Regions from separate parts of the Achromobacter sp. EB05 genome, predicted to be linked through region 1. Evidence: riboswitches for the same ligand, from Rfam matches in the RefSeq annotation. Region 1 holds a riboswitch; the other holds the start of a gene.
The links. Region 1 has a riboswitch for glycine ahead of AAID08_RS18680 (D-amino acid dehydrogenase). Riboswitches for the same ligand answer to the same signal wherever they lie in the genome.

Region 1 (3,920 bases):
CGGGATGTGCTGGAACGCGTTGGCGTCCAGGTCGCCGTTGTTGAGCGCCTCGTTGGGGCTGGCGGTGCCGGTGATGACCACCGGCTCGACGGCCAGGCCGTTCTTCTTGGCGACCTGCGCCACCACTTCCCAGATCTGTTCGTCGACGCCGCCGCGCACGCCGACCTTGAGCGGCTTGGGATCGGCCGAGAAGGCCGGCCCGTGGAACATGGCGGCCGCGGCCAGCACGGCGCCCAGCAGGGCCTTGGCCAGCGTGCCCGCGCGGGCGGTGTAAGTGCGGGGAGTCATATGGAAATCGCCTCTCAGTCGATACGGTTATGAGGAGACGATTCTAGGGATGGCCCCTGCGCGCGCGAACGAATAGTTGGTTGAGTCGTTATTACAGGGGCGTTTGGATATGGCGCCGGCGCATAAGTGGCGCCTCAGAACGGCTTGACCACCACCAGCGTCACGATGACCGCCGCGGCGACCACCGTGAGCGGCGCGTACAGGTCGACCAGCGGCGCGCGTTTCACGCTGCCCTGCGACTGGCGGCGCAAGGCCGCGCTCTGCACGCCCAGCAGGCCCGACAGGACCAGCGCCAGCGCGATCTTGATCCAGATCCAGGTCATGGCGAACCAGCCGAAGGTCACGGCCAGGTGCAGGCCGACCAGCCAGGCCAGCACCATCGCCGGCGTGGTCACGAACAGCGTCCAGCGGCGCAGCGCGCCCAGCATCCTGCGTTCCTTGGGCGCCTCGTCGCTGTCGGGCGGCTGCGACGACAGCAGGAACAGCGACACGAACAGGGAGCCGCCCAGCCATGCGACCACGGCGGCGACATGCAGCATTTTGAGTAATTGGTAGGTCATGCGCGCGATTATCGCCGCAGCGGCGCGCGCCAGGGCGGAATCGGGTCCGACGGGTTTGCGCTACGGCAAAGACCGACGCCGGCGTTCACGGCGCCAGCGCCTTGAGCACCCGCAACGCCAGCCGCACCCGCGCCTCATTCGGATAGTTGCGGTTGGCCAGGATCACGATGCCGAGCTTGCGCGACGGCACGAACGCCACGTAGGCGCCGAAGCCATTGGTGGCGCCGGTCTTGTTGATCCACACTGCCTGCTGCGGCGCCAGCGGCGGTTGCAGGGCCTTGACCGGCAGGGTCTCGAACGCGACCTGGGCGGAATTGCCGTGCACCAGGTCTTCCACCGACACCGGGTAACGGTACTGTTCCCAGATCAGGTCCTGCGTCATCGCGCCCAACTGGTAATAGCCGGTATGGGTCTCGGCGATGGCGCGCTGCAGCGTGGCATCGACCGGCGTGGTGCCCAGGTTGATCTCGACGAAGCGCAGCATGTCGCGGGCGCTGGACTTCACGCCATAGGCCTCGTCCGCCAGCACGCCCGGGTTCACGCGCACCGGCGCATCCTGCTTGTCGTAGCCCTGGGCGTAGTCGGGCATCTTGCCCGGCGGCACTTCCAGGTAGGTATCGCGCAGGCCCAGCTTGGGAAACAGCCGCTGCTCCATCGCCACCACGTAGGGCTCGCCCAGCGCGCGCGCCGCCACCACGCCCAGCATACCGATGCTGGGGTTGGCGTAGGTGCGGCGCGTGCCAGGCGCGTACCGCGGGGTCCAGGCCTTCAGGTAGTCCATCAGTTGCGCCATGCTCTGCACCGCGTCCGGCACCTGCAAGGGGAAGCCGCCGGCGGTGTGCGTGGCCAGGTTCACCAGCGTCAGCCTGGCGAATTCGCTGCCTTGCAGCTCGGGCACCCACTTGGCCGGGCTGTCGGTGAGCGACAGGCGGCCCGTGGCCTGGGCGTAGGCGGCCAGCGTGACGGTGAAGGTCTTGCTGATCGACCCCAGTTCGAACAGGGTGTCGCTGGAGACCGCGCGGCGCGGCGCGCGCGAGGCGTCGCCGTAGTTGAAGAAGCGCTGCTCGCCGTCGCGGCTGACGCCGATGGCCATGCCGGCGATGCCGTACTCGCGCATGACCTCGGCCACGGCGGCGTCGACGGCGGCGGTGGCGCGATCGGCCTCGGCGGACGCGGGTGCCGGCGTCGCGGATGCCTTGGCGGTGGATGCCGGCGAGGATGCGGGCGTGGATACGGAGGTCGATGCCGTGGTTGCCTTGGCGGCGGGCGCTTGCGCGACGGCCGGGCCGGCCGAGGCGGCGCCGGCCAGGGCCAGCGTCAACGTCATGGACAGCAGGGAAATACGGAACATTGCCGGAGCGCGCATGCGGGATCGTCCTTTCGTTTTCCGGCCGGCGCGTGCCGGCGGTTCGGCGCCCAGTGTAGAGCCAATCCGGCGCCCCCCTGGTATTAACCCTGAGTCCCGCCCGCGCCGAATTTTGGCTATTCTCGGTGCGTCGATTCAAAACCCCGCAGAAGAGTCCCGCCCTCGTGGCGGGCGCCGACGGAGCAACCGCCCCGGAAACTCTCAGGCAACAGGACTGCGCGGTCTAGACAATCTGGAGAGAGGCGCCTGGCGCCCACCGAAGGGGAACCCGCGCCGCCGCGCCCGGGTGAAGCTCTCAGGTACAGAGACAGATGGGGTGCCACGGCCGTTGGGTCGTGGCCACGCCTTCTGGAGCCATCATGCCCCGCATCGCCATCATCGGCGCCGGTATCACCGGCGTCACGTCCGCCTACGCCTTGAGCAAACTGGGCTACGACGTCACCGTCTACGACCGCCAGCGCTATCCCGCCATGGAGACGTCCTTTGCCAACGGCGGCCAACTGTCCGCCAGCAATGCCGAAGTGTGGAACAGCGCCGCCACCATCATGAAGGGCCTGCGCTGGCTGGGCCGCCACGACGCGCCGCTGCTGCTCAATCCGCGCCCGAGCTGGCACAAGTATTCGTGGCTGGCCCAGTTCATGGGGCAGATCCGCAACTACCGCCAGAACACCATCGCCACCACCCGCATGGCGATCGAAGCGCGCGAGCACCTGTACGCCATGGCGGTGGACGAAGGCATCGACTTCGACCTGCAGCGCCGCGGCATCCTGCACATCTACCATGACGCCGCCAGCTTCGAGACCGCGCGCCGCGCCAACGCGCTGCTGCGCGAAGGCGGGCTGGAGCGGCACGCCGTCACGCCCGAGGAAATCCGCGGCATCGAGCCGACGCTGCAAACGCCCTGCCACGGCGGCTTCTACACGCCGTCCGACGCCACCGGCGACATCCACAAGTTCACCAGCGGCCTGGCGCAGGCGTGCCTGCGGCGCGGGGTGCGTTTCGAACAGGATGCCGACATCCGCGCCATCAGCCGCGACGGCCTGCCCTACGTGCTGGATATCGCGCGTGCAGAGGGCGCGCGGCGCGAACAGCACGAAGCCGACGCCATCGTGGTCTGCGCCGGCGCCGCCAGCCGCCAGTTCGCGCGGCAACTGGGCGACCGCCTGAACATCTACCCGGTCAAGGGCTACTCGATCAGCGTGCATCTGGACGACGCCGCGAGCCAGGCCGCCGCGCCCACCGTGAGCCTGCTGGACGAGGCCGCCAAGATCGTCACCAGCCGCCTGGGCGACCGCTTCCGCGTGGCCGGCACCGCCGAGTTCAACGGCTTCAACCTGGACATCCGCGCCGAACGCATCCAACCCCTGGTGGACTGGACCCGCCGCCATTTCCCCGGCGTGCGCACCGCGCGCGTGGTGCCGTGGTGCGGCCTGCGGCCGATGATGCCCGACATGATGCCGCGCGTCGGCCCTGGTAAGCGGCCGGGCGTGTTCTACAACACCGGGCACGGGCATCTGGGATGGACGCTGTCGGCGGCGACGGCGCAGATGCTGGCGGCGAGCGTCAGGCAGGCGGTGGCGTTGCCTTAAGCCCATGCCAGGAGATGGCACGCCGGGAGATCATGACCGCGATGGACAAACGCACCAAAAAAAGACCATTGTTCTCCCGGGACAATAAGACCCACCCCAATTCATGGTCGGACTAAA
Region 2 (3,920 bases), 1.4 Mb from region 1:
TTCGATCAGGGCGTCCAGGCTGGGGCTGCCGATGGCGGCAAGCATGGCGGCCTGATCGGCGTCGGAGGGGCCGATGTGGCGGGGGATGAAGTCGGTGTGGGTGTCTAGGGCGCGCGACATGGGGGATCTCGGGATGGCGGTGTCGTCGGGGGGGACGGACGGTGATGCATGGACGGGCGGCGGCGCCAGCGCCGCGCCCGCCCCGGCCGGCTTAGCCGTTGGCGACGGCTTCGTAGCCGGCGGCGTCCAGCAGCTTGTCGGCATCGGCGGCGTTGACCGGCTTGATCTTGAAGATCCAGGCGGTGAAGGCCGATTCGTTGATCAGGTTGGGGTTGCTTTCCAGCTCGTCGTTGAACGCGACGATTTCGCCGGCCACGGGCGCGTAGATGTCGGAGGCGGCCTTGACCGACTCGACCACGCCGGCGGTCTCGCCCGCGTTCAGCTTGGCGCCGACCTTGACGTCGCCGACGAAGACCAGGTCACCCAGTTGGTCCTGGGCGGTATCGGTGATGCCGACGACGAACACGTCGCCTTCGGCTTTGACCCATTCATGGGACTCGGTGTACTTGCGATCGGTGGGCAGACTCATGGGAACTCCTGGGGGGATTCGGATAAGGAAATGGTGTTGCGCGCCTCGCGCCGGCGGCCTGCGCCCCAAAAGGGGCGGGCCTGCGGCGCGAAGCTTCGAGTTTACGAGTGTTCGACGGCTTTGCCGTTACGGACAAACGGCAGCTTGCAGACCAGGGCGGGCACCCACTTGCCGCGGATGTCGACCTCGACCGTGTCGCCCGCGACCACGCCTTGCGGCAGGCGGGCAAAGCCGATCGACACGCCCAGCGTCGGCGACATGGTGCCGCTGGTGAGTTCGCCCGTGCCGTTCTTGGCGCGCACCGCCATGTGGGCACGCATCACGCCACGTTCCTGCAGCTTCAGGCCGACGAAGGCGGCGGGCGTGGCGAACTGCTCCAGCGCGTCGCGGCCGATGAAGCGGCGCTCGGGGTTCTTCAGGGAAACCGTCCAGGTCAGCGCGGCTTCGCCGGGCTGGGTCAGTTCGTCCATGTCCTGGCCGTAGAGGTTCATGCCGGCTTCCAGGCGCAGCGTGTCGCGCGCGCCCAGGCCGGCCGGGCGCACACCCTGGGCCGCCAGGTCGCGCCACAGTTGCACCGCCTCGGCGGCGGGCAGCACGATTTCGAAGCCGTCTTCGCCGGTGTAGCCGGTGCGCGCGACCAGCGTGTCGTCGCCGACGCGGGCGGCCACGAACGGGGTCAGCGGCTCGCTGGCGGCCTGCCAGGCGGGGCGCGCGGCCCAGACCTTGGCGCGGGCGTTGGGGCCCTGCACGGCGATCATGGCCAGGTCGCGGCGCGGCGTGATGGTGACGTCGAACTTGCCGGCCTGCCTGACGCGCTGCATCCAGGCCATGTCCTTGTCGGCGGTGCCGGCGTTGACCACCACGCGCCATTCATCGGCGGCGAAGAAATACACGATCAGGTCGTCGATGACGCCGCCCTGCGGGTTCAGCATGCAGGTGTAGAGCGCCTTGCCGGGCACGGTCAGCTTGGCGACGTCGTTGGCCACCAGGCGCTGCAGGAAGGCGTAGGCGTCGGGGCCGGTGATGTCGGCGTTGAGCATGTGCGAGACGTCGAACATGCCGGCGTCCTGGCGCACCGCGTGGTGCTCCTCCAGTTGCGAGCCGTAGGCCAGGGGCATGTCCCAGCCGCCGAAGTCGACCATGCGGGCGCCAGAGGCGATATGTTCGTCGGCCAGCGGGGTGCGTTTGAGGGGTGCGGACATGCGCGGGTACTCCGGAGCGGCAGCGTTGCCAGGGTTACGGAATGCCGCCGGCGGACGGGATGCGCCCACGCAACGGCTGAATCTTCCGCCCCTCTGTCCTTTTGCCTGAGAGTTGCCCCGCGTGGCGGGTTTGCACCTTCGGCGCCTGGGCTGCTCGCTATGTCCCTGATTGGGCAGCGGCGCCAGGTCTCTCCAGAGTGCTGCTTTGCCGCGTCCGCGCGGTGAAAACCGGGACAGGGCAAGCATGCGCGGTATGGGATACCTGAGCGATTCCGGGCGAATTGCGCCTTCGGCGGCAGCCGCGAACGGCCGCTCTCTCCCGCAACATGCGTGACAGCGCCGAAAGCATACCGCGAAACGCGATTGCGTTGTTGATCCGTGAACGCTGGCCGGTCGCCGCCGCGCCCGTGTCAGCCCAGCGCGGTGTCCAGCAGCATCATCAGCACGAAGCCCAGCATCAGGCCGCAGGTGGCGTAGACCTCGTGCCCCTTGCGGTGCGACTCGGGGATGATCTCGTGGCTGATCACGAACAGCATGGCGCCGGCGGCAAAGCCCAGCCCCCACGGCAGCAATGCCGCCGACCAGCCCACCACCACCGCGCCCAGCACCGCGCCGACCGGCTCGACCAGGCCCGACAGCATGCCCAGCGCCACCGCGAACGCGCGCTTGTAGCCGGCGGCGATCAGCGCCACCGCCACCACCAATCCTTCGGGGATGTCCTGGATGGCGATACCGGTGGCCAGCGCGGTGCCCCGCAGCGGATCGTTGCCGGCGTAGCCGACGCCGATGGCCAGGCCTTCGGGCAGGTTGTGCAGCGTAATGGCGAAGACGAACAGCCAGGCGCGGCGCAGGCGGTGCGCCTCGATGCCCTCGCGGCCCTTGATGAAATGCTCGTGCGGCAACAGCCGATCCATCAGCAGCAGCGCCGCCGCGCCCAGCAGGATGGCGGCGCCCACCGTCAGGCCCGCGCCCCAGGGGCCGGCGCCCTGCGACTCGGCCGCCGCGATGCCAGGCGCCACCAGCGAGAACGCGCTGGCCGCCAGCATCACGCCGGCGCCGAAGCCGAACATGCTGTCCTGCATCTTCTGGGGGATGGTGCGCGCGAACAGGATCGGCAGCGTGCCCGCCGCGGTGGCGCCGGCGGCGACCATGCCGCCCAGCAGCGCGTCGGCCACGTGCGGCGCATTGGCATCGAAATAGACCCACGCCTGGTGCAGGCCCAGGCAGGCGACCAGCACCGCCAGCGTCCAGACGCTGACGCTGGTGGCCGCGGGCCGGATGCGATGACGGCTGAAGGTGTTCATGGTCCACTGCCCTCGCGCGATGCCGGCTCAGCCCACGGCGACGGCGTAGCGGCGCGCCACCTCGGACCAATCGATCACATTGTAGAAGGCGCCGATGTATTCCGGACGGCGGTTCTGGTACTTGAGGTAGTAGGCGTGCTCCCACACGTCCAGCCCCAGGATCGGCGTGTTGCCCTGCATCAGCGGGCTATCCTGGTTGGCGCTGCTTTCCACTGCCAGCTTGCCGTCCGGCGTCACGCTGAGCCAGGCCCAGCCGCTGCCGAAGCGCGTCAGCGCGGCCTTGGTGAAGGTATCGCGGAAGGCTGCCTGGCCGCCCAGCTCGGCATCGATGGCGCGGGCCAGCGCGCCGTCGGGCTCGCCGCCGCCGCGCGGCGACATGACCGCCCAGAACAGGCTGTGATTGGCATGCCCGCCGCCGTTGTTGCGCACCGCGCCGCGGATCGCCTCGGGCAACTGGTCGATGCGCGCCACCAGGGCGTCGACCGGCTCGTCGGTGGCGATGCCGGCGCCTTCCAGCGCGGCGTTCAGGTTGTTGACGTAGGTCTGGTGATGCTTGCCGTGGTGGATCTCCATCGTCAGCGCATCGATGTGCGGTTCAAGCGCGTCGTAGGCGTAAGGCAGGGGCGGCAGGGTGTAGGCCAAGGCGATCTCCGTCGGGCAACGCCGCCGACGAGGGCGAGCGTCTTATTTTTGAAAATACAAATGATAGGTATTTTTATTTGATACGACAACGATAACGTTGCAATGCCTGTCATGCAGGCAGGCTATGGGCCGGACAGCCCTTGGCGAGCAGCACGAAGCGTGCCCGCGCCGGCGGCGCGAAAA

Region 2: another riboswitch for glycine. It lies ahead of gcvT (glycine cleavage system aminomethyltransferase GcvT); the one in region 1 lies ahead of AAID08_RS18680 (D-amino acid dehydrogenase).

Annotation. Positions count from the first base shown of each region.
Region 1 is NZ_CP155917.1:4,113,324-4,117,243, forward strand. Features, by position in the region: gene AAID08_RS18665 (MetQ/NlpA family ABC transporter substrate-binding protein) at 1-288, opposite strand, end outside; gene AAID08_RS18670 (CopD family protein) at 423-848, opposite strand; gene ampC (class C beta-lactamase) at 934-2,214, opposite strand; glycine riboswitch at 2,351-2,441, shown strand; glycine riboswitch at 2,443-2,529, shown strand; gene AAID08_RS18680 (D-amino acid dehydrogenase) at 2,574-3,803, shown strand.
Region 2 is NZ_CP155917.1:5,527,456-5,531,375, forward strand. Features, by position in the region: gene gcvP (aminomethyl-transferring glycine dehydrogenase) at 1-120, opposite strand, end outside; gene gcvH (glycine cleavage system protein GcvH) at 212-589, opposite strand; gene gcvT (glycine cleavage system aminomethyltransferase GcvT) at 691-1,791, opposite strand; glycine riboswitch at 1,875-1,997, opposite strand; glycine riboswitch at 2,031-2,123, opposite strand; gene AAID08_RS25220 (ZIP family metal transporter) at 2,202-3,095, opposite strand; gene AAID08_RS25225 (superoxide dismutase) at 3,123-3,737, opposite strand.